Regions from separate parts of the Novosphingobium gossypii genome, predicted to be linked through region 4. Evidence: predicted binding sites of a transcription regulator. Region 4 holds the regulator's gene; each other region holds the start of a gene.

Evidence for each region. Region 4 encodes LexA, which represses DNA repair genes until DNA is damaged. Its sites were predicted from a motif close to GTTCCNCNCTTGTTCT; they were not measured.
Region 1: the regulator LexA is predicted to act here: its motif matches at 2,058-2,073, upstream of GGR40_RS02080 (ATP-dependent helicase).
Region 2: the regulator LexA is predicted to act here: its motif matches at 3,249-3,264, upstream of GGR40_RS12535 (DUF6771 family protein).
Region 3: the regulator LexA is predicted to act here: its motif matches at 2,808-2,823, upstream of GGR40_RS19945 (ImuA family protein).

What each region holds. Positions count from the first base shown of each region.
Region 1 covers NZ_JBNPXM010000001.1:378,140-385,769, forward strand. The annotation lists gene GGR40_RS02080 (ATP-dependent helicase) at 1-2,055, opposite strand, end outside; gene GGR40_RS02085 (hypothetical protein) at 2,172-2,759, shown strand; gene rsmD (16S rRNA (guanine(966)-N(2))-methyltransferase RsmD) at 2,806-3,363, opposite strand; gene GGR40_RS02095 (pseudouridine synthase) at 3,360-4,739, opposite strand; gene GGR40_RS02100 (AmpG family muropeptide MFS transporter) at 4,813-6,513, shown strand; gene GGR40_RS02105 (bifunctional folylpolyglutamate synthase/dihydrofolate synthase) at 6,510-7,630, opposite strand, start outside.
Region 2 covers NZ_JBNPXM010000006.1:33,300-40,929, forward strand. The annotation lists gene GGR40_RS12515 (nucleoside/nucleotide kinase family protein) at 1-88, shown strand, start outside; gene GGR40_RS12520 (lipopolysaccharide biosynthesis protein) at 88-1,440, shown strand; gene GGR40_RS12525 (hypothetical protein) at 1,437-2,267, shown strand; gene GGR40_RS12530 (hypothetical protein) at 2,550-2,891, opposite strand; gene GGR40_RS12535 (DUF6771 family protein) at 3,276-3,470, shown strand; gene GGR40_RS12540 (MbcA/ParS/Xre antitoxin family protein) at 3,917-4,267, shown strand; gene GGR40_RS12545 (RES family NAD+ phosphorylase) at 4,270-4,779, shown strand; gene GGR40_RS12550 (glycosyltransferase family 2 protein) at 4,752-5,678, opposite strand; gene GGR40_RS12555 (class I SAM-dependent DNA methyltransferase) at 5,675-6,256, opposite strand; gene GGR40_RS12560 (PIG-L deacetylase family protein) at 6,253-6,921, opposite strand; gene GGR40_RS12565 (acyl-CoA dehydrogenase) at 6,915-7,630, opposite strand, start outside.
Region 3 covers NZ_JBNPXM010000015.1:53,354-60,983, forward strand. The annotation lists gene GGR40_RS19935 (error-prone DNA polymerase) at 1-296, opposite strand, end outside; gene GGR40_RS19940 (Y-family DNA polymerase) at 293-2,107, opposite strand; gene GGR40_RS19945 (ImuA family protein) at 2,022-2,783, opposite strand; gene GGR40_RS19950 (TonB-dependent receptor) at 3,395-5,902, shown strand; gene GGR40_RS19955 (alkaline phosphatase D family protein) at 5,899-7,563, shown strand.
Region 4 covers NZ_JBNPXM010000001.1:680,437-688,066, forward strand. The annotation lists gene GGR40_RS03595 (molybdopterin molybdotransferase MoeA) at 1-1,115, shown strand, start outside; gene lexA (transcriptional repressor LexA) at 1,216-1,917, shown strand; gene GGR40_RS03605 (ComEC/Rec2 family competence protein) at 2,107-4,443, opposite strand; gene gltX (glutamate--tRNA ligase) at 4,425-5,903, shown strand; gene GGR40_RS03615 (citrate synthase) at 5,915-7,198, shown strand; gene GGR40_RS03620 (hypothetical protein) at 7,337-7,552, shown strand; gene GGR40_RS03625 (sensor histidine kinase) at 7,589-7,630, opposite strand, start outside.

The DNA.
Region 1 (7,630 bases), 300 kb from region 4:
GGGCCCGCGCGTGGTAATGCGTGAGGGCTGCAGGCGCGCCACGTCGGCGAAGGGGTCGGCATGTTCCGACCACTGCGCCCGCCACAGCGATGCGCCGCCCGACAGGGTGGTCTCGCTCTCGACGTGCTCCTCGGGCAGTTCCGCGATGAAACGCGAGGGGATGGAACTGGTCCACTGGCCATAGATCCGCCGGTTCGCGGCGTGCAGGATCGTGCACTTGCGCCGCGCGCGGGTGATGGCGACGTAGGCGAGGCGGCGTTCCTCCTCAAGGCTGGCAAGGCCGCCTTCGTCCAGCGCGCGCTGCGAGGGGAACACGCCTTCCTCCCAGCCGGGCAGGAACACGTTGTCGAATTCCAGCCCCTTGGCGCCGTGCATGGTCATGATCGTGACCTTTTCCTCGTCCGCCGCATTCTCGTTGTCCATGACGAGGCTGACGTGTTCGAGGAAGTCGCCGAGGCTGTCGTACTCCTCCATCGCGCGGGCAAGCTCGACGAGGTTTTCCAGCCGCCCGTTGGCTTCGGCGGTCTTTTCCGCCTGCAGCGCATCGGTATATCCGCATTCGTCCATGACGGTGCGCAGCAGGTCCGCCGGGCCTTCGGTGGCAGCTAGGTCGCGCCAGCGGGCGAAATCGCGCATCAGCGCCAGGAAGGTGTTGCGCGCGCGGGCGGGAAGCTCGTCGGTGTCGGCGATTTCGATCGCGGCGTTCGACAGCGGGATGGCGCGGTTGCGGGCAAGCCGGTGCAGCGCTTCGAGCGCCTTGGCGCCAAGGCCGCGCTTGGGTGCGTTGTAGATCCGCTCGAACGCAAGGTCGTCGGCGGGCTGGGCGATGACGCGCAGGTAGGCCAGCGCATCGCGGATCTCGGCGCGTTCGTAGAAGCGAAAGCCGCCGACGATCCGGTACTTCATGCCGATGGAGATGAAGCGGTCCTCGAACTCGCGCGTCTGGTACTGCGCGCGCACGAGGATGGCGATCTGCTCCAGCGGCGCGCCTTCGCGTTCGAGCCGCTCGATTTCGTCGCCGACCCGGCGGGCTTCCTCCGGCCCGTCCCACACGCCGATCACGCGCACCTTTTCGCCCGCGTGACGCTCGGTCCACAGGGTCTTGCCAAGGCGCTGCGTGTTCTCGTCGATCAGGCCCGACGCCGCTGCCAGAATCTGCGGGGTGGAGCGATAGTTCTGTTCCAGCCGGATCACCTTGGCGCCGGGAAAATCCTTTTCAAAGCGCAGAATGTTCGCCACTTCGGCGCCGCGCCAGGAATAGATCGACTGGTCGTCGTCACCCACCACGCAGATGTTCTGGCGCCCCTGCGCGATCAGGCGGAGCCACAGGTACTGGACTTGGTTGGTGTCCTGATATTCATCCACCATGACGTACTTGAAGCGATTCTGGTACTGCGCCAGCACGTCACGGTCGGTGCGCAGGATGTTGAGCATGTGCAGCAGCAGGTCGCCGAAATCGCAGGCGTTCACCGCCTTCAGGCGATCCTGGTAAAGCTGGTAGAACTTCTGCCCCTTGCCGTTGGCGTAAGCCTCGTTCTCTCCGGCATCGAGATCCTGCGGGTTGAGGCCGCGGTTCTTCCACCGGTCGATGCAGCCGGCAAGCTGCCGGGCGGGCCAGCGCTTTTCGTCCAGCCCCTCTGCCTGGATGAGCTGCTTGAGCAGGCGCAGCTGATCGTCGGTGTCGATGATCGTGTAGTTGCTTTGCAGGCCGACCAGTTCGGCGTGACGGCGCAGCATCTTGGCGGCGATGGCGTGGAAGGTGCCCAGCCACGGCATCCCCTCCACCGCCGGGCCGATCAGGTGGCCCACCCGTTCGCGCATTTCGCGCGCGGCCTTGTTGGTGAAGGTGACGCACAGGATTTCGCTGGGCCAAGCCAGGCGGCTGTGCACGAGGTGCGCCAGACGCCGGGTGAGCGCCGCCGTCTTGCCGGTGCCTGCGCCCGCCAGCATCAGCACGGGGCCTTCGGTCGTCAGCACGGCGTCGCGCTGCGGATCGTTGAGCCCGTCGATCAGCGGATCAGAGCCGGACGGGGCGGGGGCTTGCAAAGTGTTCACCGTGAACAACTAGGGAACGTCATGGCTTGGTGCAAGCCCGCTTCATCGCTTGGGGGGAACGATTCCCGGCGTGGCTCGTCGTTCGTCCAGAAGAATAACGATAATGGAGAGCGAACATGCACAAGTTGTTGCTCACAGGGACGGCTGCGCTGGCGATGATCCTGCCAGCTGCACTTCAGGCGCAGGACGCGCCGCCCGCTGCCACTCCGCCAACCGCTGCCACATCCGCTTCGCCGACGCTTACTCCTGAGCAGAAGGGTGTCTACGATGCATGGACCCCGGCTCAGAAGACCGATTACGAAGGCTGGCCCAACGACTACAAGGTCTATTACTGGACGCTCGATGGGCAGCAGCAGAAGGGCTACTGGGCACTGACGGCGGACCAGCGCGGCCAGATCTACAAGATGACGCCCGAACAGCGCCAGATGGCTTGGAACTCGGTATTGCAGCAGTTGAAGGGAGAAACGCCCTCGACGCCCGCAGGACAGGCGAACCCTCCGGGGCCGGGCGTGCCGACCGAGGGCGTACCCGATCCGCAAAGCGCGGATCAGGCGGCCCGCCCTGCAATGCCCGCAGACCAGAACTATCAGGGCGGTCCCTACAAGGGTGCGCTTACCCCGCCGCCTGCAACGGCGATGGAAAAGGATTATCCGCGTTGCAGCAAGACAGTGACCGACAACTGCCGCAACCCCGGCGGTAAGTGAAACAACGTCGTCCCGGAGCGATCCGGGACAACGTTTCCTGCCCGGATCAACCCACCTTGCGCAGCAGGTGGAGGCGCGCCTTGCCGACGTCGCGCGTGGCATCCGCCTCGAATCCCTTGATCGAGACGCCTTCGCCTTTGCCGGTTTCGAGGCTTACCCACGTTCCTTCGCCAATCCAGCCCAGCCGTGCCAGCTTGTCGATCGCCACTGCGCCCGCCCCGGTATCGTAAGGCGGATCCAGCAGCACCAGATCGAGCGGTTCCTTCGCTGCGCCAAGGGTCAGGGCAGAAGATGCGCGCACGTCGCTGCGGGACTGGGCCTGAAGATTGGCGATGTTCTTGCGGATGGCGCGAATCGCGGCGGCGTCCTGATCCACGAACAGGCAGTGCGCCGCCCCGCGCGACAGGGCTTCGAGGCCCAATGCGCCCGACCCGGCAAATAGGTCCGCCACTTTCAGGCCATCGAAGTCGCCGAGGCGGCTGACCAGCATCGAGAAAAGCGTCTCGCGCGTGCGGTCGGCGGTGGGGCGGGTGGTGTCGCCTTCCGGTGCGGCCAGCTTGCGACCGCGCCATTCGCCCGCAATGATGCGCAAGGTTCCGCTCATCCCCGGCTGCTTTCCAGCGAGCGGCGGAAGTTTTCCAGATCGCGCGCAGAGACTTCGCCCGCCATGCCCTTGGGCAGATCGCCCAAACGGAACGGGCCGTAGGCTGTGCGCAGCAGGCGGCTCACCTGCAGGCCCAGCGCTTCGAGCACGCGGCGCACTTCGCGGTTCTTGCCTTCGGTCAGGGTCATTTCGATCCACTGGTTACGCCCGGTGCGGCGCTCCATGTTGGCGTCGATGCGACCGTAGATGACGCCGTCCACCTCGATGCCTTCCATCAGCTCTTCCAGCTGCGCCTGCGTGATGTCGCCGAAGGTGCGTGCGCGGTAAGTGCGCGGCACGCCGGTGGCGGGCAGTTCCAGCTGGCGCTTGAACTCGCCGTCGTTGGTCAGCAGCAGCAGGCCCTCGGTATTGAGGTCGAGGCGGCCCACCGGCATGACGCGGCCGGTGCCTTCGGGCAGGGCGTTGCGAAGCGCGGTGTAGATCGTTGGGCGACCGGCGGGATCGCGCTCTGCGGTGATGAGGCCGGACGGCTTGTGGAACAGGAACAGGCGCGTGCCTTCGGCTTCGGCGATCGGGTTGCCGTCGACCGTCACGCCGCGCAGGGAGGTGAGCACGGTGGACGGCGTCTCGATCACCACGTCGTTCAGCGCCACGCGGCCTTCGATGATAAGGCGCTCCACCTCGCGGCGGCTGGCCACACCGGCGCGGGCCAGCAGCTTGGCGATGCGTTCGCCTTCGCGGGCGGGGAGCGTCGGATCCTTGGGCGTGGGCGCAGCGGCGCGGGGGGCGGCGCCGGGCTTGATGTTCGGACGCCGAACGGTCGGGGCAGGGCCGCGCGATGCACGGTCGGAACCGAAGCGTTCGCCTGACGGGCGGTCGTCGCGGCGGGACCGGTAGCTGCGTTCGCCGTCACGAGGAGCGTCGTCGCGTCCACCATCCTGGGCGGAGCCGCTGCGATAGGAGCCGCGCGGGGCTTCGTCCCGCGCACGGGGTGCGCCATCGCGCGCAGGACCGCTGCGGTAGGTATTGCCGCGCGGCTTGTCGTCGCGGGCGCGTTCGCCGTCGGGCCGTTCATTGCGGGCAGCTCCATCGCGCGCACCGCGACGGGGCAATTCGTTGCGGAAATCCTCGCGCGTGCCAATGCGCGGTGCTTCACGGCGACCGCGTCCGCCGCGTGGAGCTTCGGCGCCGGCTGCATCGTCGCGCCCGGATCTGCCGCGCGCACTGCCGCCGGCTGCGTTGTAGCGCGGCGAATCTCCGCGCGAAGAGCCGCCTCGTGCGGAGCCGCCGAACGAGGAGCCGCTGGAAGAGGAGCCGCGGCCACGGCCTGAGCCGCCTGATCTGCCGCCTGAAGACTTGCTGGGAGGTTTGGACATGCCTGCGCCCATACCTGTTGATCGCGACTTCATCCAGCCTTCCCTTCACGCGCAGGCGCGTTAGGGTCGCGCGATGACGAACGAGAAGGTATCTCCGGACGCCGCAGCGGTACGCAAGCCCGGCTGGAAGGCCGTGGGCCGCGCACTGGGAAATCGCAAGACCGGCTTCATGGCGGTCTTCGGGTTCGCGGCGGGGCTGCCCTATTCCCTGCTGCTGGGCACGCTTTACGCTTGGCTGTCGGACGCGCGTGTGGATCTGGAGACGATGGGCGTCTTCTCGCTGATCGGGCTGGCCTATGCGTTCAAGTTCCTGTGGTCCCCCGCGCTCGACCGGCTGAACCTGCCGGGGCTGAAGCGGCTGGGGCGGCGCAAGCAGTGGATCGTCACCGCCCAGATTTTGCTCGGCGCGATCCTTGTCACGCTGTCACGGCTGGATCCGGTAGCGGCGCTGGGGCTGTTCTCGCTGCTGGCGGGGATCGGCGCCTTTGCCTCGGCCACGCAGGACATCGCCATCGACGCCTGGCGCGTGGACGTCGCCGACGAGGACGCGACGATCGACATGCTCTCTACCGTGTTCCAGATGGGATACCGCACGGCGGCACTGGTCGGCGGTGCGGTATCGCTGATCCTGGCGGAGCGGATCGGCTGGTCCACCGTGTTCCTGACGATGGGCGTGATCCTGCTGGCGGCGGGCGCGATCTGCCTCTTTGCGCCCGATACCGACGCCGACGCGCAGGCCGCCCGTGCGGACGAGGCGCTCGGCGATCTGCGCAAGCCCGGCCAGTTGACCCCCAAAGTACGCGCCGTCGCCCTTGCCGGTGTGGCACTGCTGTGGGGCTGGGCGTTGGTGACGGTGGTGGTGTTCATGATCCGCTCGCTGGGAAGCGAACCCGCTGACCGGCCCGATGCGGTCGATTTCGTGGCGACCACCGGCCCGCTCATCGTGCTGGCGACGATCGTGCTGCCATCGGTCATCGCGGCGGTGATGGTCTGGCTCGAGCGCAGCGGGCGCCATCTGCTGGCAACCGACGCGCCCCCAGAAGGCACCGGCGGACAAGTGCTCGACCATCTTTACCGCGCGCTGATCCTGCCGCTGACCGAGCTGGTCGGGCGCATGGGCTGGGGGCTGGTGCTGGCGCTGGCGCTGGTGCTGACGTACCGCATCTGCGATTCGATCTGGGGCACGTTCGCCTATCCGTTCTATCTAGGCGAACTGAAGTATTCCAAGGACGAGGTCGCCATCGCCTCGAAGTTCTTCGGCGTCGGCGCGATCGTGCTGGGGCTGGCGCTGGGGGGCACGCTGCTGACAGTGCTGGGCCGCATGGCGACGCTGACGCTGGGCGCGGTGCTGGCGGCGGTGACGAACCTGCTCTACGCCGACCTTGCGCTGGGCGGCGCGCGGATGGCGCTGCTCAGCGACGCGCTGGGCGTGACTTGGCTGGTGGAGCATCTGGGCGGCGAACCGCGTCTGGGCGCGCTGATGGTGACCATCGGGACCGAGAACCTTGCCACCGGCATTGCCGGCGCCGCCTATATCGCGTGGCTCTCCTCCATCGTGTCGAAGCGCTACAGCGCGGTGCAGTATGCGTTGCTGTCCTCGCTGACGCTGCTGGTAGGAACGCTGGGACGCGGCGCGCTGGGGCACCTGATCGAGCAGCAGGGCTATTACCGCATGTTCGTGCTGGTAACGTGGATCGGCACCGTCGCCATCGTCCTCAGCCTGCTGGAATGGTGGCGCACGGCGCGCCGGGCGCCAAAGACGGTGCCGAGCTAGACCGGCAGTTCGCCGTTCGCCGCCAGCACCGTCCCGGCAAGATAGAGCGACCCGGCGATCAGCACCGCGCGGGGATTGCGCGCTTCCAGTTCGCGCAGGGCCGTGGGAACATCGGGCGCGGCGGTGACCGGGATCGACCAGCCGTCCAGCGCCTGCGCAAACGCTTCGGGCGGGTGGCAGTCATGCCCCGGCACCGGCACCAGCGTCACACTCTCGACAAGGCGGTGCAGCGGATCGAGCAGGGCGCCGGGATCCTTGCCCGCGATCATGCCCAGGATCAGGTGCGGCGCGATTTCGCGGTCGCGCAGGAACGCTTCCAGCGCCAGCCCGGCGTCGCGATTGTGGCCACCGTCCAGCCATACCGGGGTGCCGGGGACCAGGCGGGTCAGCGGGCCGTCGCCGAGCAACTGCATCCGGGCGGGCCAGCGGGCGGCGCGGATGCCGTCCGCAAAGGCCTGCGGATCGACGCGCAGCACGTCCTGCGCGCGCAGCATGGCAGTGGCCAGCGCGGCGTTGTCCGCCTGATGCGCTCCGGGCATTTCGGGCAGGGGCAGGGTGAGCGAACCGAGCCGATCCTCGAACCAGATCGCGTCGCCGGTGGCCTGTGCCTTCCACCCCGCGTCGCGTGCCAGCAGCGGCACACCTTCCGAAGCGCACAGCGAATCGAGAAACGCGGCAACGGCCTTCGGATAGGCCTGCGTCACCAGCGGCACTTGCGCTCGGCGGATGCCCGCCTTCTCGAAGGCGATGCGGGTGAGCGGTTCGACCGGGGTGCCGTCCTCGGGCGCAAGGAGGAAGCGTTCGTGGTCGATGCCCAGCGTGGCGATGCCGCAAACCAGCGGCGCGGGCAGCACGTTGGTTGCATCGAAACGCCCGCCAAGGCCGACCTCGATCACGCAGACGTCCGCCGGATGGCGCGCGAAGGCAAGGAAGCTGGCGGCGATGGTCGTCTCGAAGAAGCTGACTTCCAGCCCCTCTGCCGCGTCCAGCACTTCGCCCAGCAGTGCGGCGAGTTCGTCGTCGCCGACCAGTTCGCCTGCAATGCGGATGCGTTCGTTGTAGCGCACCAGATGCGGGCTGGTGATCGCGTGAACGCTGTAGCCCTGCGCTTCAAGGA
Region 2 (7,630 bases), on a different contig from region 4:
TGCGGAGGAACCGCTGGAGCAGGTGATCGCGCGGGCAAGGGCGGCGGTGTGGCAACTGCTGGTGTCCCGGCAGGCGCTGGCGGCGTGATGGCAAGCCTTCCGATGCAACGCTGGTTCTCCGACGGCGTGTTCCGCACGATCGTGCGCAATGCCTCTCTGCTCGCTTCGGGCAAACTGGGAGGCGCGTTGCTGGGCCTCATCGCGCTCGCCTGCGCGGGGCGGGGGCTGACGCCTGCGCTTTTCGGGACGCTGGTGCTGATCCACTCCTATGCCAACGGCGTGGGTGCTGTGGTGAAATTCCAGACCTGGCAATTCATCGTCCGTTATGGCGCGCCCGCGCTGGAACGCGGTGACATGAAGACCTTGCGCGATGTCACCGGGTTTGCCGTGGGGCTGGACCTTGCCAGCGGCTTCGTCGGCCTTGCCGGTGGCCTGCTGCTGCTTCCCCATGCAGCGCAATGGTTCGGCATCGGGCCAGAAAATCTGAAGCTGGCCATGCTTTACTGCACGCTTATCCCTACCATGGCGGCGGCTACGCCAACCGGCATACTGCGCGTGTTCGACCGGTTCGACCAGATTGCGCTGCAGCAGATGGTCACGCCGCTGGTCCGCTCAGCAGGGGCACTGCTGTCCTATTTCGGCGGCTTCGGCTTCACCGGATTCGTGCTGACGTGGTACACAGCGGATCTGGCCGGTGACCTGTGCCTCTGGGTGCTCTCAATCCGGGAGTTGCGCCGCCGGAAGGTGCGCGGTGCATTGCGGCCCGGCCTCCTTGGCCCTGCACGAAGACTGCCCCGCGCCTGGGGTTTCGTGTGGACGACCAATATCGCTCACTCCATCTGGGCAGCCTGGGGGCCCGTCAGCAACCTGATCGTCGGCGCGCTGCTCAGTCCCGCTGCAGCCGGCCTGTTCAAGATCGCGGCCACCTTCTTCGATTCTGCCAGCAAGCCCGCAGAACTCATGTCCCGCAGCTTCTATCCCGAGATCATGCGCCTCGATCCGGGCAGCCGGCATCCATGGCAACTGGCTCTGCGCAGCGCGGTGATTTCGGGTGCGATCGCCATGGTCGTATTGCTGATCGTGACAGTTGGCGGAAAGCCGGTGATCGATCTGGTCTTCGGCAAGAAGTACGTGGAAGCCTACGATCTGCTGCAACTGATGACCGCGTCGCTGGTAGTGGCGATGGCGGCTTTCCCGCTGGAGTCCCTTCTTTACATGGCTGGTAGAGAGCGATCGGCCCTGGCCGCGGAAGGCGCGGCTGCGTTGGGGTATGCCGTGGTTCTCGTCGTGCTGATCCACCTGTTCGGGATTTGGGGCGCAGGCCTTGCCTATGTCGTCGGGGTTTGCCTCAAGACGCTGCTCATGCTGCTGCCCACCATCCTTGCCTATCGCGCCCGCCATACCTTGACGCACGACATGGCAGCGGGAGCACCGGCGTGACCCGGCGCGTCCAATATGCGCCGGAAATCATCGACGCGCTGTTCGAAGCCGTCGAGATGGACGATGTGGTTGATCCGGTGGTCAGCCTGCCCGACAGGATTCCCGTCGCTTGCTCGCAAGAGGAAATGCGCCGATGCCTAGACCTGTGCATCCAGTTCTGGCGCGAAGGCGCGCTGCGCAGCGACTTGCGCTCCCTGACCGGCACGCTGTTGTCGACCGGAAACCTCGCGCCTGCCGCACGCCGCCGCTACAAGCTGATCCGGGCGCGATACAAGCACTTGCGCTTTGCGCTCGTGCTCTACGGCGTGCAACACCGTGTTCCCACGTTGTTCGGTGCCACTGTGGCAGTCATGGGTCATCTGCAGGACGCATACCGCAACAATCGTCGCTTTGCGGTGCTGGGCTATGCGCTGGCATTGCGGTTGCTACTGACGTGGCCTGTCTGGAGCGCCGTGCACCGCGAAGTGCGGCACGTCCGGCTCGACGACGCAGAGGGCTTTCTTTGCTACCGCAAGCAGGAGATCAGCCGTCTGCGGCGGTGGCTAGGCGATGCCAGACTGACAGCACATCGTTTTCACGCCATGCGCAAGATCGTCAGCCGGCAGGTTTCTTTCTACGATACGATGCGAACGCTGGAACCGGGCGACAAGCTGTTTCGAATGTCGCGCTTTCTCAGCGCCATTAACGGGTTAATGGGCAGTCTTCATGACGACCTTGTGGAAGGTGCAGTGGCGGGAACGCACGATTACCATCGCGACGAGTTCGTACTACCGGATGATATCCGCTGCCGCCTGGAACGCCTCGCGCAGGCATACCCCGCAGGTTGAACATGAAGCGGAAGCTACATCAATCATTCGTGCTGCATCTGTACGATCAAGCACGCATGTAGTTTTACATAATTTCTATTATCGCCCCAAACCATTTTGGTTATTGTCAGGATCCGTCGAAATGCCCGGTGCGAGAAACAGTGAAGTCGTGATCCCCACCCATGGCCGGACGATGCTGCTTCAAATTCTTTTCTTACAGGCCAACGGCCAGGCGTCAGGTGGCCGACGGCAGCGGGTTGAAGCGACCAATCCGCTGCCATCCTGTTGATTCGAGCGCGCAGATCAGCGCAAAGTGCGCTCCACCTCGTCAAGCGCCCGGTTATAACTGGCGCTCTCGCCCGCGCTCAGAAAGCCTTGCTCCTTGCCATACTTCGCCGCATCGGCCCGTACCCAGGCAAGCTTTTTGCTGAGTTGGGCTGTCTTTGCAGGGCCGATCCTTCCAGCCTTGCGGGCGGCGCTCAGCTTGCCCTCGATGGTGTGCAACCGGGCACTAAGGCGCGACTGCAAAGCATCGGTTTTATGGGCAGATGGATGCAGATGATTCGAAGCCGCGAGAACCGGGCTTGGGACAATCGACAATCCAAAAGCAACAGCAACAAGTCGGGCAGGAAGAAACGTAGGCATTGAGACACTCCAAAGGCGGCGCCGATTGTCCAGTTTGCATGTAAGCCAAGCAAGTTGGTGCGCGGCCGGTTGGATAGCTGGACGAGCCTGAACATTGCGTGGCGGCCCCTGATCACTCGACGTCGCAAAGACGCTCCGCGCCCGTAGCCCATCCCTTCCCGTGACACACTCCCCGCCACTGCGACTATGCCGCTTTGCGACAGTCGGACGATGAAACTGGCCCTTTAGGCGCATCCCATAGACTAGAAATTTCCAAGCTTGCACCACCGGAGATTCCTGCCGATTTCCTTTGGCCCAACTGCCCTTGAAGCAAACTTTCCAGAACAATTGCGCTTCGTCGATTTCATTTGCGTCTTTGTTCGCCTTATGTTCTAAAATGAGTTCATGACCGACTCACGCTCCACCAATTCCGTCCTAGCGGATCTGCTGCAGAGCGCCCCGGCATGGGCGCGAGTAGGACTGACCGCTGCAACTCAACGCGCGCGCCATGAGGCTATCGCCAGCCTCGCGGACCATTTGGCGATTGGCCTTGCTGCCGCTCGGCGCGAAAATGGAACTCAGCTGACCTTGCCGCTGTGACAGGCATTTCCTGGCTTGCAATCTTTGGTTTTCTGAGACGCCCCTGATGTCCTGTTCAAGCACCAGGACCCCCGCGCCCGCTTCCTCACGAAGAGACGGATCATCGTCCACGTCTCGAGAATAGCTTGTAGGGGTAAGCCCAGGTGCGACCACGTTGAATTCACGACGATGCCTCGACGCGGCGCGGCAGTTCTATCACCCGGCTATTGACGCGATCGGCTTCCAGGACATCCTCTTCAATGCGACATCTCGCGCAGTGGTCTTCGGTAGCAGTAGGACGGTTCACTATCTGCTTCGTATGGAAGGAACGGCAACCGAACCCGGAATGCATTTGTGCCTGAGCGCCCGGCACGGATGCCGTGGCGAAGGACAATGCAGCCGCTGACCTTGAAGCGCGCATATTCTGACGCTATATAGCGTCAGACCGCATTCGCGAGGGACGATATATGGGATTGCTCGAATTTGCTGATCATGGGCTTTTTGCTCCGAGCAAAATCGCGCTGGCCTTGCGCACCACGAGTGAAGAGGTGGCTCGCTCGGCGGGTCTGGGCCGCGACGCTGTTCAACGCAAGGACCGCATCGGGTCCGACAAAACGCAGCGCCGCCTCAGGGAAATGATCGAGGTGGTCACCAAGACTACCCCGCGGTTTGGATCCTCGCTCATTGCTTATGCATGGTACCGCTCGGAACCGCTGCCTGGTTTTTCGGGTCAGACTGCCATGCAACTGGTTCAAAGTGGCCGGGCAAACGAAGTGCTGGAGTACATCGATGCGGTGGATGCGGGCGTGTACGCCTGAACGTGGCCGTGCGATATGAAGGCAAGCTCTACCGGGCGTTGAACCCTGTCTTTGCGCACGAGCCGTTATCGGGCCGCGGCGCCGAACTGTACGGCGGGCGCTTCAATCCGAAGGGGATGGCTGCACTCTATCTTGCGACATCGCTTCACACCGCCATACGAGAGGCAAATCAGGTCGGCGATCTGCAGCCGACCACGATCGTGGCGTATGATGCCTTCATCGAAAGTGTGCTCGACAGTCGCGATCCTCGTGCACTTCGTAATTTCGACATGACCCTATCGGATCTGGCCGACCCAGGTTGGCGAGATCAAATGCAGAAGAGCGGCAAATCCCGAACGCAGATTTTCGCCGAAACTCTTGTCGCTTGTGGCTTCAACGGCTTGCTCGTGCGCAGCTATGCCCGCGGCGCCAATGACGATGACCTGAATCTGGTGCTCTGGAACTGGAGCGATGGACCGCCATCGCAGATCACGCTCATCGACGACTACGGGCGCCTGGCTACCCACGGGTGATTATCCTTTGAAACGCAGCCGGCGCTGTGGGTCGCCAGCTGCGTTTCCGCGCCCCACTGCTTTGGTTCGATGCGAGCTGCAGCCATTTCGGCACAGGTGGGCAAACGCAATAATTCCAGACCTTCGTCCGTCCAGTTGATCAGGCCGATGCGAACAAAGGCGTCGAGCCATCCTTCCATCGGCCACCGGCCCCACCGCGCGTGAAACTGTGTGGCATTACGCACAATATCAGCGACATGCTGGACCGGAGGTTCATAGCTGTCGTGATACTGGTGGCAGGCAATAGCCTGTCCCGCGAACAGCAACTTCAATCCGCTCGCCGCAGCCCTGAACCCGAAATCGGTGTCCTCGGCGCCATAACCGGCGAACGCCTCGTCGAAACCACCCAGCGACTCAAAGGTCGATCGACGCAACGCGAAGGCAAGCGACCAGAACAGCCCGGCGTTCTTTTCCTCGCGCACGCCCCTTTCAGGGAAGACGCGGATCGGATGCGCTCGCCCGCTTTTTAAAAGGGTAGCCTCGTCCCAGGATCCGCGAGCGTCATTCGGACCGAGATAACGTATGTCGGCGCACAGAAGGGCGTCATGCCCGCACAGGAGATCGACCAGCTGGGCAACACAACCGCGCAAAGGGATGCAATCGACATCGAGAAACACGAGCTGGTCGTACCTCGCCAACGATGCTGCACGATTTCTGGCAGCGGCCAGCGGTAAACCATCGGTCTCGAAGCGATCGATCCGGACGGGAAAGCTGGCCGGCCCTGGGTCGACTGGCTCATCGCTCATGTCCACAACGATCAATTCATCAGGGATGCGATCGCTGCGTCGCAGACCTTCCACCAGTTGAGCGAGGTGTGCGCTGCGGTTGCGCACGATCGTGAGGACAGAAACGCCTCTCACTTTTGTTCCCACAGATCGAGGCGATACATGTCCTTGCGAGCCATCATTTCCATCCTGAACTCTCCGCCAAGCGCGGACCAGATGGTCTCCACTGCATCGTCGGCAGTATGCGGATAATCAGTCTCGCCGGTGTAATGGACAAGAATTAGCCGACCGCCTGGCGCTACATGATCCCGAAGCCACGCACCCGCCCTCTTGAGATCGACCAGATCCCAGTAATAGGCCACCTCTGAGAGGACCACGAGGTCGAAGTCGGCAGGATCTGGTGTCGTATGCGGAAACGCCATATGTGCGAACGTTACGCCCGGATGACCACCTGCCCGCTTGCGCGCCAGAGCCAGCGCCCTGGCACTGATGTCTGTGGCGAGCAGACGGTCGCACAGCGGCGCCAGCAGGCTGGTCAGAACGCCATGCGCGCAACCGATCTCGAGCGCCCGGGCATAGCGCCGATCCGCCAGCACATCGTGCGTGTGAGCGAATTTCGCAGCCTCATAATCGCTTGACGCCAGATCCCACGGATCTTCGTCCGCTGCGAAGATGCCGTCGAAGTATTCGGCGTCAAGGCTTGAACCTGTCATCGGCGATCCTGTCTTAGTGTCAGCACGTCGTGCGCGGGCATGCGAAGCATTCTGCGCGGAAGGCGAAAGCCGTCGCCCAATATGGGCGACATCTGGCTTCTGTGGGCGAGAAGAGCGTGCCGACGCTGCCCGATCGGCATGGCTGGGGTCGCGATGCGCCGCACGCGCGCCGGGGAATCGCTCCAGACATGATAGGCGAACAGGGTCACTCGTCGGTGTGCTCTGCGCAGTGCTGCTTCAGCGAGGCTGTAGGCCACGACATGATCACAGTGCGTCTCGCTATGATCGGTTACGGCAATCGCATCGATCCGGCGCCAACGGATCAATGCTGCAAGCCTGTTGGCCGCTCTTGAGAACGCCAAGCTATCGCACCGATAAGGGTGTGCATCGCGCCAGCCCATCCAGGTTATGCACGGCGCAGTCGCCGTCAGCCTGCCGATGGCGTGACGGGCTTCCTTGCGCCGGGTGATGGCGACGCGGGGTGTCCCTTCAGGATGCGATCCAGTCCCATCGGTCAGGAAGACGATCCCGCCCAGTCGATGGGTGGCAGAAGAATGCGCGATCAGCGCACCCGCGCCCAATGTCTCGTCATCGGGATGGGGCGCCAGAACGAGCCAGCGCGCGCGCGACCATCGGCTGGATGTCAAAGGCTCCATCTTTACCATAAGCGGTCGCTCTCATCCCAAACATTCTGTTCAAGAAGCCTCCTCGCGGCTTGGTCCCGGGCGTAATCGGGGCCTGCCTGCCGCAGGTAAAGGGAAAGATCGCGGATGATCTTGTCCGCGCGTTCCCCATCGAACGCGCTGCGCGTGCCCAGAATGCGTGCTGCGGCTTCCATCACGGCAAATCCGGCATCCTCGACGATGCCGCGGGTAAGAAGAGCGACTGCAAGGCAATCTTCATGGCCGGACGCGAAGCGCTGCGCGGCTTCTGCCACCCAAAAGCCGGCGGTGCGCATCGCCACTACAGCCTTGGCGAAGCGGGCACGCTGCACGGGATCTTCGCGGGCGGTTTCTCCCATGGCGCGTCGAACTTCTGTAACAAGCGCTTCGATACCGCCAAGCTGGACAGCGCAAAAGCGCCAGGCTCCTGCGGTGAAGCGGGGATCGCGATCGTAATCCCCGGGCTCGCCCAGCAGCATGATCGGGTCCACGGTCATGCCGTCAAGCACATAGCGCCCACTCACGCTGGCGCGCATCCCGCGTACGCGCCACCCCGAAAGGTCGGTTCTGGCCTTCTCGCTTGCAGGGACAATGACGAGCCGGCGCGCCTGATCCTCGCTGGCGGCTGTGACCAGTGCATAATCGAGACCCCCCGCGCCGCTTGCGAAGACCTTCTCGCCGACGAGCGAGGCCCCGCCCTCCTCCTGTGTCA
Region 3 (7,630 bases), on a different contig from region 4:
CGGCGCTTGCCGATGGTGAGCAGGCGCGTGATCCGCGACCAGGCGGACTTGTTGGTCGGATAGAGCAGCAGACGGCGCCCGCAGGAGAGGTCGACCCGGGTCCCGGCAATCAGCCGCACCCCCGTCGCTTTCTCGGCCTCCCAGGCGCGCACGACCCCGGCGACGCTGCCAAGGTCGGCGATGCCGATGGCGCCATAGCCGAGCCTGGCCGCGGCCGAGAACAGTTCCTCGGGGCTCGATGCGCCGCGCAGGAACGAGAAGTGCGTGAGCACCTGGAGTTCGACATAGGCGCTCATGCGAAGATCCCGTGCATCCACCACGAAAGATCGCCGGTCTCGCCGGCGATGCCGTCCCCCCGGCGGAACAGCCAGTACCGGCCGCCCGCTTCGTCCTCGACCCGGTAATAGTCGCGCACGGCCCAGACTTCGGCGTCGCGCCGCCACCATTCGCCATGAATGCGCTCGGGCCCATCGCCGGCGACGACCGTGTGGGATCGCCCGCGCCACTCGAACCGCTTGGGCGGCTGGTCGGGCAGCAATGCCATGACCCGGTGCAGGGGCTCGGGCCGCGCGAACAGGCGCACCGGGCGCTGCCAGGCCGGCCAGGTGCCGGTGGTGCCGATCGGGTTTGTCGCCCTCACCGCGCGCTCGGGAACATGGCTTTCGACAGGCGCGATGCGGAATACCGAACCGGGCCCGATCCTGCCGGCCACGACATCGACCAGGCGCGCGGGATCGCGCAGCATCCTGTCACCGGCAAGGATCGCCCCCAGATTCTCGGCATCGAGCGGCTCGGTATGGGGTGCCAGCAGCCGGAACTGCTCAAGGCCCATGCCGGGGTCGATGCGCTCGATCCTCAGCTTCAACAGGCGCAGCAGGTGCGCTGCCTCACGGGTCGGCCGGGAGGTGCCGATCGCCACCACCTGCTCGCCGCCGTCGATACGCAGGGCAACGAAGCGCAGCGATCGGACACCCAGGCCCTTGCGCTGGAGCACTTGCACAAGATCCTCGAGCAGGTCGTGCATTACTTGCGCGATCGCTTCGGCCGTACCGACCGGTTCGAGCAGCCGCCGCTCGACCGCAGGCGTCACGAGATCCTCGCGCGGGGTGATCGGTTCAGCCTTGCCGCCCAGCGCCTGGTCGAGCCTCTCGATCGCGGCCAGCCCCAGCCTGCGCGCCAGGGGCCCTCGCGCCACCGGCAAGAGGTCGGCGATCGTCTCGAAGCCGAACTTGCGCGCTGCGACGAGCGCCCCGCTGTCGAGGCGCAGCGCTGCGACCGGCAGCGGCGAGAGCGCTTTCGTCACACCACCGGCGGGCGTGATCGCGATGTCCCTGGCGCCAAAGCGAGCGAGCGCATGCGCGGCGCCCGGGGTATCGGCAATCGCGATGCGCGCCGTGAACCCTGCCCGCCGGCAAAAGGCATGAAGCCGCTGGCAGAAACGCGCCTCCCCGCCATGCAGGTGCGCAGCGCCTGTCAGGTCCAGCCAGATGCCGTCGGGCGGCGCGACCGCGACGATCGGCGACCAGCGGCGGATCCCGAACAGCGCGAGGCGATCGAGCAGCGCCGCGTCGGTATCCGGCTCTGCGGCGCGGAAATCGAGATCGGATACCAGCGCCCGGGCATGCGTTGCCGCCATGCCTGGATGGATGCCCAGAGCCCTTGCGGCCGGACAGGCCGAGACGATCTCGTCGCGGCGGCCGACTTTGCCAATGAGCGCCAGCGGGGCAGCCGAGACTTGCGGCGCAGACCGCAGATGCCCGGACACCGGTGCCGAGGCTTCCCGCCTGAACGGATGTTCTGCCGCTTCCGAGCGCCGACCCAGTTCGCGCATCGGCGGCCGGGCGTGCAGCGGCAGGCCAGCGATCTCGCGCTCGACATCTGCACGGGAACGTTCACGAGCCTGGGCATCACCCTCGACCTGCCTCTCGCGCGCCCAGCGCGCACCGGGGCGCCACCCGCCCCCGCGCGGGACCGAGCAGGCACCGGGATCGGCATCGACAGGAAGCTGGAGCGCGCGCGGCTCAGGCCGCGGTGCGGTGAGCCGGTCCTGCCGTCTCAGCCGTTCGATGGCCAGAAACGGCAGGAACAGCGAGACGACCCGTCGCATCGCATCCCTCCACGATCAGGGAAAAGCCCTCGCCGCCGCGCTGGCGTGCAAGCTCGACCAGCCAGCGTGGGCGTCCGACGCCGGCAACGCCCAGCCTCTGGGACGGCGCGACCGAAATTCGCCAGCGTGTCCAGGCGGCCGAAGTGTCGCACAGCGGGTCCCGATCCCGTCCGCGGTGACGCCGCAGCAGGAGTACCGGGATATCCGCTTCAGCTGCCGCTAGCTGCAGGCGGCGTGTCGCGACCATCGAAACCTTGCTGGCTTCGGCGACCACGGCCGCCGGCGTTCCATCGCGTAGCGCATCCTCGACGACCGCGAGCAGCGCGGCATCGTCGCGCGGCTGCGCGTGGATGACATCGCCGGACGCAAGCCCTGCCTGTTCGAGACCGGGGGCATAAAGGTCGTTGCGGCAGCTGACCCACAGGACAGGCGCTGCCGCCGCGCGGGCCTCACGCGCCGCGATACCGGCCAGAAACAGCGTCGCCGCCGCATCATCGACCAGCGAGCAGGTCAGCGCCGCCGCTTCGTGCAAGGCGCCGGCGCGCAGACCGCCGGCGACCAGCCGCGCATCCAGCGCGTCGGCTCCAAAGGGTAGGATCCGATGATCGGCGAGCGGCGTTGCCAGGGCGCGCAGGGCATCGATGCCAGGATGCGCCAAAGAGGAAGCGGGGTTCATGGTGATTCTTGAGACTCGGATTTTGTTCCTTTTATGTTCTCACTTTCGACATCTCTCGGTCAACCGGCTAGATTGCCCTCGCACGTCCGACATGGGGACAACCCTGTGCAAACGGCGCGCGCGCCAGTCCCCCCAGGGCCCCAGGAACGGCGATCGACTTGCGCCAAAACCGGATGCTGTTCAGCTACCGGGTTGCAGCACAAGATGATCGATGCGCAGGCGTCGCGCTGTCGATCGGGACCCTGGACATCGCGGTTTGTCGGAAATGACGCCGATATCGCTGGCAATGACGAGCGCTGCGCCAGGCGCTGCCGGACCGGCGGGATGCCCATGGCGGCGCTCGAACCAGCGGACCCTGTCGTCGAATTTGAGGACCGGCTGCGGACTGCCTCCCGGGCAGCTACAAACAGGCGATGAGGCCACTGTTCACGGCCGGTTGGACGTATCGGCCTTACGCGTCGTCTCGACTTTCGCAGCGCGCGCCAGCCTCGCCAGCCAGATGGCTATGAGCTCGGCCCGGTGTAATCCAGGTTTCATAACCACGCCCTACCCGCTTGCCCCGCAACAGGGGAAGTAACACTATGAAATCGCAAGCGATAACTTTGGCCGCGATGGGTATCTCCATTCTGGCTCCGGCGCAGGCGCGGGCTGATGCTGCCAGCGCCGGGAACGGCGAGGCGATTGTCGTCACGGCGCAGTTGCGCGAACAGGATCCGATCGATGTGCCGATCACACTGAGCGTGATGGGGGGGCGCGATATGGATCGCCTGGGGATCAAGGAGTTCGACCAGCTTTCGCGCTTCGTCCCCGGCTTCAACGTACAGAACCAGTCGCCCAACAACCCCGGTTTCGTAATGCGCGGCATTACGTCGGACAGCGGCACGGCGTATAACGAACCGCGCGTCTCGGTCTTCCAGGACGGCGTTTCCATCTCGAAATCGCGCGGCTCCTACGTCGAGCTGTTCGATATCGAGCGGGTGGAAATCGCCAAGGGACCGCAATCGACCCTGTACGGTCGCGGCGCCCTGATCGGTGCTGTGAACATCATCCAGAACAAGGCAAGTCTGGACCGTTACGAAGCGGCAGGCGCGGTGTCTTATGGGAACTACAATTCGTGGTCGGCAGAAGCGATGGCCAATGTCCCGGTGAATGACGACATGGCGATCCGCCTGGCAGGTCGCGTTCGTCAGCGCGACGGCTATGTGAAGAACCTGCTGGGCGGGGGCGATTTCAATTCGGTGGATACCAGGGCCCTGCGCGGCAGCTTCCACGGTCGCTCGGGCGCACTGACGTTCGACCTGATCGGCAATTACCAGAAGGACACGCCTAACGGCACCGCGTTCAAGTCCATTGCGTACAACCCGACCGATCCGGCCACGGGCGCCGTTATCGGCGATCGCGGGCGCAACAGTGCTGCAGCGCTGGCACCGGGAGCCGGTTTCGAGGGCGGCAGGGCGCTTGGCCTCGATCGCCAGGTCTGGGGCGTTACCGGCATTGGCAATCTGGAACTGACCGACCGCCTGAAGCTGACTTCCACCACCGCCTATCGCCGGTTCGATGCCCTCGAAATCTTCGACGCGGACGGCCTGTCGCTGCCGATCCTCACCGCTGCGGAAGATGCCCGCGGCCAGCAGACCAGCCAGGATTTGCGCCTCACGTATGAAGCCGGACCGATCACGGCCGTTCTGGGCGGCAGCTACTTCCATGAGACGGGCACGCAGCGCACCCCGGCCCAGTTCGATGAGCGCGCCGTGCTGGCCCGTCTGGCCGGAGCCCTGAACGGCGGCGGCGCGATTGCCGGCCGCAGCGCGAACGATCCGGTACCGATGGCCTTGCTGGCGAGCCCGGCTTTCACCGGCGCGTTGCTGCAGGGCGTGGCGCAAAGCTACGGCCTTGCACTGCCGGCTGCGGCGGCGCAGGGGATCGCGGCCAACCTCAAGCCCGGTCATCTGGAAGATACGATCAATGGTGCGCGCACGCGGGCATTCGATCTGTTCGGCGACCTCACCGTGCGCGTTTCGGACCGGTTCGAAGTCTCCGGTGGCTTGCGCTATTCGCATGACGACAAACGCAGCACTTATGCCTCCTCCGTGGTCAATGGCCGCTCGATCCTGGGTGGTCTGATCGGTGCGCTGGGTCAGCCTGCAGCCGTGCGCAATCAGCTGATCGCAGCGCTTGCGACGCCCGGCGCAGCCAACATCCCGGTGTCGGCCGCTTACCCGGTCCCGCTCTTCGGTCTGGGCGCACAGCCCACGGCAGGCAATGGCGGGCAAGACGCAGCGAGCCTCAAGAACGGCGGATTTTCCTGGAGGCTTGCGGCACGCTACGCGCCGTCCGATGACACCAGCCTTTACGCCACATATGCGCGCGGTCGTCGCCCGCAAGTGCTTTCTGCCGGGGCACCTTCCGCTCCGTTCGACCCGGCCCGCTTTTCGGTGCTGGATGCAGAAACCGTCGACAGTTACGAACTGGGCGCCAAAGCCGCATTGATGAACCGGACGCTGTTCCTCGAGGGCGCGGCGTTCTTCTACCAGTACGATCATTTCCAGACGACCGTGCAGCAGGGCACGCAGTTCGTTCTGGTGGATGCCGGCAAGGCCGAGAGCTACGGTTTCGAAGGCCAGATCCGCTGGGAGCCGAGCCAGGCCCTGACGCTGTTCGCCAACTATGCCTGGAACCACAGCCGGTTCAAGGCAGGCGCCCGCGAAGGCAACCGCTTCCGCCTCTCGCCTGATCACAGCGCGTCGTTCGGGGCGATGGCCTCGGTTCCGGCCGGCCCGGGCCGGGTGATCTTCACGCCCAGCGTGACCTGGCAGTCCACGGTGTTCTTTGACGACGACAACGATCGGGCGGATCTGCAGCAGCCCCCTGCGGCACTGGTCGCGGACAACATTCAGGATGAGATGCAGGGCGGCTATGCCCTGGTCAACGCGCGTCTGGGATACGAGGCGCCGGGCAGCGCATGGCGGGTGGAGGCTTTCATCGAAAACGCTTTCGACAAGAAGTACATCATGGACGCAGGGAACACGGGTGACAGCCTGGGCCTGCCCACGTTCATCGCGGGCGCCCCGCGCTTCTACGGTGTTGCCGCCAGCTTCCGCTTCGGAGCGGGGCAGTGAGGGTCAATCGGCGCGCTGCACTGGCGGCACTGGGATCGAGCGCGGTCCTTCCCGGTCTGGCTTGCGCTGCCGCGCCGACCGGAGCGAAGTTCCTGCACGGGGTCGCCAGCGGCGACCCCACATCCACAGGCGCCATACTGTGGACGCGCGTGACGCCTGACGGCAGCGGGCAGGACGCAGCATTTCCGGTACAGTGGCAGGTCGCAGCGACACAGGGCGGCAAGCCGCTCGAGAGCGGTCGTGCCCAGGCCCACAGCGCGCGCGATTTCACCGTGAAGGTGGAACCGCGCCGCCTGCAGCCTGGCCGCGAATACTGGTACTGGTTCGAACTGGCGGACGGTACCCGATCGCCGGCAGGCCGGTTCCGCACCCTGCCGCGCGGCTCAGCCGATGAGGTGGTGCTGGCAGTGGTGTCCTGCCAGCTCTACCCCGGCGGCTACTTCACCGCCTATGACGATATCGCCCGGCGCGACCGCGTGGACGCGGTTGTTCATCTGGGCGACTATATCTACGAATATGGCGAAGACGGCTACGGTGGAGAGATCGGCCGCAAGCTGGGTCGGTCGGTGCAACCCGCGCATGAGATCGTGTCGCTGGAAGATTACCGCACCCGCCACGCGCAGTACCGGACCGACGCCGCGCTGCAGGCAGCGCATGCCCGCGCCGCTTTCATCTGCGTGTGGGACGACCACGAGACTGCCAACGATGCCTGGACGGGCGGGGCCGAAAACCATCAGCCTCATAGCGAAGGCGAATGGGCGCGGCGCAAAGCGGCCGCAATGCAGGCCTATTTCGAATGGATGCCGATCCGCGACCCTGCCGGAAACGATCCGTGGGAAGCAATCAACCGCAGTTTCGAATTCGGTGATCTTGCCAGCCTGATGATGGTCGAGACTCGGTTGCTGGCGCGCAGCGAACAGGCCGGTTTCAAGGGCAAGATGCCCGCCGAGGCGGATATCGCCGCCGTTCTGGCGGAGCGCAATCGCTCCGATCGCGAGATGCTGGGCGAGCCGCAGCGCGCCTGGCTGGAAGGGAGGCTGACCGCGTCGGTCAAGGCGGGCACGCGCTGGCAGGTGCTGGGCAATCAGGTCAACATGGCCCGCGTGAACGGCCCGGACATGGCCAAGCTGTTCGGCGCACAAAAAGCGGCGGCGATGTTTGCCAGGCTGGCGCCCGACATTCGCGGACAAGTGGAAGCATCGCAGGCCGGGTTCCGGGCGGGCCTGCCGTTCAACCTCGATGCCTGGGACGGTTACCCGGCCGCGCGCGAACGCCTGTATCGCAGCATCCTGCGTTCCGGCTCCAGTCCGCTGGTGCTGGCGGGCGACAGCCATGCCTTCTGGCTCAACGAACTGAAGGACGAGAAAGGCACGCCAGTGGCCGTGGAATTCGGCACGTCGTCGATATCCAGCCCGTCGGTAGGCGACGCTCTGCCCGGCCTCCCACTGGGCGACCTGCTCGAGACGGTCAGCCCCGAAGTGCGTTTCTGCGACCAGCGCGCGAAGGGCTATATCCTGCTCACCTTGACGCACGACCATGCGCGGGGCGAATACGTGGCGATGTCCACGATCATGGAGCCAGTGGCAAGCGCGCGCGTCATCGCTGTTGCCAGCGTGAAACCGGGAGCCCGCAACGCAGCCCTGGAGCGCCTGTCGCCGTAGCGAGATCTGCTAAGGCTCTGCATCGGTGATGGCCAGGATCGGATCGCCGGTGCAATGCGGATGGTAT
Region 4 (7,630 bases):
GCTACCTTGCGGAACCGCTTCGCGCCCGCCGGACTAACCCGGCTGTCGATCTTTCCGCGATGGACGGCTATGCCATGGTGTCAGGCGACGTAGCCGGACCTTGGCAGATCATCGGCGAAAGCGCGGCCGGGCATCCGTTTACTGGTAGCATCACAGCCGGGCAGACCGTGCGCATCTCCACCGGCGCAATCCTCCCTGAAGGCGCGGCTGGAATCATCCTGCAGGAAGACGTCATGCGCACGGGCGATCGTGTCGCGCTCTCCGGCGATGCACCTCAGCCAGAAGACAAGCACGTGCGCCGTCGCGGAATGGATTTCGCCGCCAGCACGGAAATCCTGCCCGTCGGCGCGCGGATCGGCTCGGCTCAGGCAGCGCTTGCGCTGGCAGGCGGCCACCGTCACCTTCCTGTCCGGCGTATGGCCCGTGTCACCATCATCGACAGCGGTGACGAACTCTCCGCCGATCCCGAGAACTGCGCGCCCGGCCATATTCCCGCGACCAACGGGGTGATGCTGACAGCCATGGCGCGGACCCTCCCGGTCGATGCACGGCGGATCGGACCCGTAAAAGACACGCTAGCGTCGATCACGCAGGCGCTTGAAGCATCCGGCGACGCAGATCTTATCGTTACCAGCGGCGGCGCGTCGGTGGGAGACCACGACCTGATCCGCCCGGCACTTGAACGATGGGGTGCGCGGATGGATTTCTGGCGCGTGGCGATCAAACCGGGCAAGCCCATCCTGGTGGCGACGCGAGAAGTCGCCGGACGGCGCCAAATCATTCTCGGCCTGCCCGGCAACCCGGTCTCCAGCTACGTCACGGGACATCTGTTTCTGCTGCCGCTCCTGCGGGCATTGTCGGGGGCTGCTCAGCCATTGCCCCTCCGGATCGTGACACGGCTGGGTGCCCCGATCAGGGCAGCCGGCAAGCGCCGCGAGTTCCTGCGGGGTAGCTGGAACGGGCGCGAAGTGATCGCTCATCCTCTTCAGGATAGCGGCGCGCTGTCACCGCTTGCTTATTGCAACGCTCTGATAGACCGACACGCTCACGCAACCGCTGCCGAAATTGGCACGGAAGTGGAGATATTCCTGCTCGAAAACGGCTGTGGCGGATGAAAAACGCGAATTTGGTTGCTTGATTGTTCCCGCAATGTTCACTACGAGAACAAAAAGGTCAGGAAGGTCCTGATCCGGCGGCGAAGAAAAGGCAGCGACAATGTTGACGCGCAAGCAGCACGAATTGCTCCGGTTCATCCAGACCCGGCTGGAAGAAAGCGGCATATCGCCCAGCTTTGAAGAGATGAAGGAAGCTCTCGACCTCAAGTCGAAATCCGGCGTCCATCGCCTGATATCCGCGCTGGAAGAACGCGGCTTCATTCGCCGCCTGCCCAATCGCGCGCGGGCTTTGGAAGTGCTGCGGCAGCCTGACGACACTAGCGTCAAGACGCCCAAGGCTGCAGCTGCGAACGGCAACGATAACGCTTTGGCAGGCACTGTCGCAGCGCCGAGCATCCGACCAGTGGTTCCCGCCAACGACGTCATCGAAATTCCCCTGCACGGTCGCATTGCTGCTGGTGTTCCGATCGAAGCGCTGGAAGGGCAGTCTACCCTTCCCGTTCCTGCGGCGCTGCTCGGGTCCGGAGAACATTATGCTCTGGAAGTATCAGGGGATTCGATGGTCGAGGCCGGCATTCTTGATGGCGATTTCGCGCTTGTGAAACGTACCAATTCCGCACGGGATGGGGAGATCGTGGTCGCGTTGGTGCGCGGAGAGGAAGCGACGCTGAAATACCTGCGGCGTGAAGCAGGTATGGTCCGTCTGGATCCCGCCAATGCCGCTTACGAGCCCCAGATCTACGGCCCGGACGAGGTCGAGGTGCAGGGCAAGCTGGCGGGCCTGCTGCGCCGTTATCACTGAGAAGCGCTTTTCAGTCCGCACCGGGATTGAGCTGCACATCGGTATGGAGGCCATCGATTACGCGGGAGAGATGGACGGAGCTCAACTCTTCGTGGAGGGATGACTTACCTCGCCTCCTTTTTTACGGCTTCCGACATCCTCTGCCGGTGGCGTTTACTCCTTGATGTGAGGAGCAGCCCAGTAGCCTGATCACGGTGCACGATCGCCATCTTGGGGCGTTTTCCCGCCTACCTTGTTCGTCCTGGATTCATTGACGGAAGATGGGTTTGTGCCGGTAAATGGGCGACGATTTCGCGAAGGTGGTTCCCGCCGCCAGTCATGTTCGCCCTGAGTTTCTGTCACGGTGACGATCCGATGGCTCGAAAGATACAGCGCCAGCCCGCCCGTGCGTCCAAGGCTGTCGCGATCGGCTTTCAGCCAGCGCGGATGGCAGCTGCGCGGCAGCCATCGGTCTGAAATCACAATGTCGCTGCGTTCACAAGATGCCGCCAGTCCGCGTTCCGGAACCGCATCACGACCTCGTGAAATGAGCAGCCGCCAAGCCTTGTCAGCACGCATGACGGTGAGCATACAGAAATCGCGATTGCACAGCGCGCCCGGCCATTTCTCTATAGATGTGGGAGCACCGTCCATACCGGCCAGTTCGATGAGATTGTCCCTCGCATATCCTTCACCGCCGTCGCGGAGCAGGAACAGCTTCTCCCCTCCGTTTTCGACTATGCCGACATGGCGACCATCGCCCGATATCAGGACATCCGCCGGGGGCGCCATCGCCAGCAAGGCCGCTCCTGTTGTCGCAGCGATCAGGCCCAGCCAGCGGATACGGCCGGTCCACAAGCCCAGCCACAATCCTCCGGCAACGAACAACAGGAACGCGCCAGCTCCCGTTCCGGGGAGCACTTTGACGGCACCTGGGCGGGAGGCGAACCAATGTGCAAGATCGGTTAGCAGATCGATGGAAAGCCCTGCCAACCACCAGAAGGGCGCGCCCAAACCAACGACGTCGAACATCAGGGCAAGTGCCAGAAGCGGCATGACGATGAAGGTCGAGAGCGGGATTGCCAGCACATTGGCCAAGGCGCCATAAACGCCCGCGCGATGGAAATGGTATAAGCCGATCGGCATCAGGGCAAGGTCGATCACAGCTCCTGTGACCAGCAGCATCCCAAGATGCCTCAGTGCCCGCCCGCCCAGTGATTCGTCCCGCGGGCCAAGGAACCGCCGCACCGGTTCGGCAGTGCTTATGGCAACAAGTGCAAGCACGGCACCGAAGCTCATCTGAAAGCTGGGCCCCATTACCGCTTCGGGCCACAACAACATGACGCAGAACGCCGCCGTGGCCAGCATCCGCAACGACAGCGGCTCTCGGCCGAGGGCCAAAGCGGCCAGCACCAGCAGAGAGCCGATGCAGGATCGCACCGTCGGCACTTCGCTGCCCGACAGCAGCGTGTAGGCAACGCCGGCTAGCGCTCCCGCTCCGGCGGCGATCACCGGCAGCCGGAAGCGCAGCGCCACCCATGGAAACAACACCAGCAGCCGGACTACAACGACGTATACGGCACCGACCATCGCGCTGACGTGCAATCCACTGATCGAAAGCAGATGCGCCAGCCCCGAATCGCGCATCGCCGCCGCGTCCGCTTTGGATATGCCGCCCCGGTCCCCTGTCACGAAGGCCGCCGCTATGCCGCCAGCCTCCGGACCGATGCGGGTCTGGATGTGGGCAGTCAAACTGCGACGCAGGCCGCTGAGCACCCCCTCGTCTGCACCGCGCCCTTCGATCATGCGCACTTCGCCGATTGCCGATCCGGTGGCGGCAATCCCGTTGAACCATGCCGTTCGAGCGAAATCATACGCGCCGGGAAGCATAGGCGGCGCCGGCGGCATCAATCGCGCTCGAAATTCGACCACGTCACCGTCGTGAATGGCCGCCGCAGCGCCTGCTCCCGGGACATTCACTCGAACCTTGATGGTTCTCCCGCCTCCTGGCTCGTGCATCGCCACCGTGAGGCGGTCCCGTTCGAGCGCCGGCTGCGGCTCCACACCCAGAACCCGCCCTCTGAAAACGCCCGATAACGGCCGCTCGATCGCCGGCTCGCCCACCAGTTCCGACCTGGTCCAGATGACAAGGCAGCCTGCTCCGACAAGGAGTGGCAACACTACCAGCGCCCGCGCTATGTGCGGGTATGCCTCCAAGCGTGGAAACCACGCATGCGCGATTGCAAAAACAACAACAAGGGACGCGCACAAACCCGCCCACCACGCAGCGGAAGGCAGCACAAACCAAGTAATTATGCCGGTTGCAAACGCCACCGCCACCCATGGACCCTGCTCGAAACCAGCTTGCGAAAGAAATCGCTCGACGACCGCCAAAAGCCTCGACAAGAGGCGTTGGGCGGTCCATGGCCCATGCTGCAATGCAGCGGCTCCGGATGCTTCCGGGGGCTGAATTTCGGAAATTGCGGCGTGGGTCCCCATAGCCGCCAATAGGCAGGAAGGTCGGGAAGATGGCAAGCGGCAGTGCATCGGGCGAAGCGATTGGCAGCGAGGGCGCTGCGCCCCGGCCCGTCGTCACGCGCTTTGCTCCCTCGCCCACCGGCTACCTGCATATCGGCGGCGCGCGCACCGCGCTGTTCAACTGGCTCTTCGCGCGTCATCACGGCGGCAAGTACCTGCTCCGCATCGAAGACACCGACCGTGCCCGCTCCACCGATTCCGCGATCGATGCGATCTTTGACGGGCTGTCATGGCTCGGCCTGGACGGCGATGAAGCGCCGGTCTTCCAGTTCGCCCGGTCCGACCGCCATGCACAGGTCGCTGCCCAACTGTTGGAAAACGGCCATGCCTATCGCTGCTACCTGACGCAGGAAGAACTGGCCGAACGCCGCCAGAAAGCGCAGGAAGAACGCCGCCCGTTCCGCATCGACAGCGAATGGCGCGATGCCGATCCCGCGACCTGGCCGGCCGACCGTTCGTGGGTCGTGCGTGTCAAGGCACCACGTGAAGGCGAGACGACCATCGACGACCTCGTCCAGGGCACGGTCACCGTGCAGAACGAAGAGATCGACGACTTCGTTATTCTGCGTAGCGACGGCACGCCGACATACATGCTGGCCGTGGTGGTTGACGACAACGACATGGGCGTGACGCACGTCCTGCGCGGTGACGATCACCTCAACAATGCGTTCCGCCAGTTGGTCATCACCCATGGCATGGGCTGGGACGTGCCGGTCTACGGTCACGTTCCGCTGATCCACGGCTCTGACGGTGCCAAGCTGTCCAAGCGCCACGGCGCGCTGGGTGTGGACGCCTATCGCGATGAGATGGGCCTGCTGCCGGAAGCGGTGTTCAACTACCTGCTGCGGCTGGGCTGGGGCCACGGCGATGAGGAAATCATCAGCCGCGAGCAGGCCATCGAATGGTTCGACATGGTCGACGTGGGCAAGAGCCCTTCGCGCTTCGACCTTGCCAAGCTTCAGAATCTCAACGGGCACTACGTGCGCGAAGCCGACGATGTGCGGCTGGCCGGCCTTGTCGAAGCGCGCCTGACTGGCGTTAATGGCGACATCTCGGCAGACCAGGGGGCCGACCTGCTGGTTCGCGCCATGCCCGTGCTCAAGGTCCGTGCCAAGGACCTCAACGAACTTGCAGAAGGCGCGGCCTTCCTGTTTGCCCAGCGCCCGCTTGCCATGAGCGAGAAGGCGCTGGCCCTCCTGACCGTCGAGGGGCGTGAGCGCCTTGCGGCGATTCACGAGCGCCTGTCCGGCCAGGCCGACTGGACACTCGAGGCATTGGAAGCCAACCTGAAGGCAATGGCCGAGACCCTGGGATTGGGGCTCGGCAAGCTCGCGCAACCCTTGCGGGCAGCCCTGACAGGTCAAACGACCTCGCCGGGGATTTTCGACGTACTGGTATTGCTCGGACGGGAAGAGAGCCTCGCGCGCATCGGCGAGCAGGCGCAGATTCCCGCCGGGTCGCAGTCATAAGGAGATAATAGGTGGGTGATCAGGCTAAACTGAGCGTCGCTGGCGCCGAACACGACTACGCGGTTCTCAAGGGAAGCGTGGGTCCGGACGTCATCGACATCCGCAAGCTCTATGCCCAGACGGGCGCGTTCACGTTCGATCCGGGATTCACCTCGACGGCCAGTTGCGAATCCGCGCTGACCTACATCGACGGTGACGAAGGCGTCCTGCTCCATCGCGGCTACCCGATCGGCCAGCTGGCCGAAAACTCGTCGTTCATGGAAACCAGCTACCTGCTGCTCAATGGTGAACTGCCGAGCAAGGATGAGCTGGCCTCTTTCGAGAACACCATCACGCGCCACACCATGCTGCACGAACAGCTGGCGAACTTCTACCGCGGTTTCCGCCGTGACGCTCACCCGATGGCGATCATGTGTGGCGTCGTCGGCGCGCTTTCGGCGTTCTACCACGATTCGACCGACATCTCCGATCCCGAGCATCGCAAGATCAGCTCGCATCGCCTGATCGCCAAGATGCCGACGATCGCCGCTGCTGCCTACAAGTATTCGGTCGGCCAGCCCTTCGTCTATCCGGACAACAAGCTGAGCTACACCGGCAACTTCCTGCGCATGACCTTCGGCGTGCCGGCGGAAGAATATGAAGTGATCCCGGCCGTCGAAAAGGCGATGGACCGCATCTTCATCCTCCACGCCGACCACGAGCAGAACGCGTCGACCTCAACCGTGCGTCTTGCCGGCTCATCCGGCGCCAATCCCTTCGCGTGCATCGCGGCGGGCATCGCCTGCCTGTGGGGCCCCGCGCATGGCGGCGCCAACGAAGCGGCGCTCAACATGCTCAAGGAGATCGGTACGCCGGACAGGATCCAGCACTACATCGATCGCGCCAAGGACAAGAACGACCCGTTCCGCCTGATGGGCTTCGGCCACCGCGTCTACAAGAACTACGACCCGCGCGCGACTGTCATGCAGTCGACCGTGCGCGAGGTGTTCGACGCGCTCAAGGTCAACGATCCGCTGTTCGAAACCGCGCTGCGCCTGGAAGAGATCGCCCTCAGCGATCCCTACTTCGCGGAGAAGAAGCTGTTCCCGAACGTGGACTTCTATTCGGGCATCATCCTTTCGGCGATCGGTTTCCCGACCACGATGTTCACCGTGCTCTTCGCCCTTGCCCGCACCGTGGGCTGGGTTGCGCAGTGGAACGAAATGATCTCCGATCCCGGCCAGAAGATCGGCCGCCCGCGCCAGCTCTACACCGGCCCGACGCAACGCGACTACGTGCCGCTCGACCAGCGCTGAGTCCGAAGCCCGCGAAGCCTCGCGGGTCATACCGGAACGAAGAGGCCCTTGCGAAAGCGGGGGCCTTTTTCGTTGCCCCGCTCAATCGCGCGCCCGCCACATTCCCGCCGCATCCGTCACGCAATATCCGAAGCTTGAATGGGGCGCTGGAAAACAATGATATTCATCCGAATCCTGGCCGTAGCCATCGGCATACTGGCCATTGCCGCCGGGCTCTTCGTGGTTCTTCAAGGCACGGGCGTGCTGAGATGGCCGGCTGACAGCTTGATGGTCAACGATCGCGCATGGGCAGTAAGAGGCGCTGTGCTGGCGATGGTCGGCGGCATCGTCGTCTGGCTGGGCCGCCGCTGCTGAGCACTGCCGGGTTCTGAGTTTCAGCCAGTCGGAAGGTCAGCCTTCCGGGTCGGCGGGTACGGTCAGGATGAAGCGTGC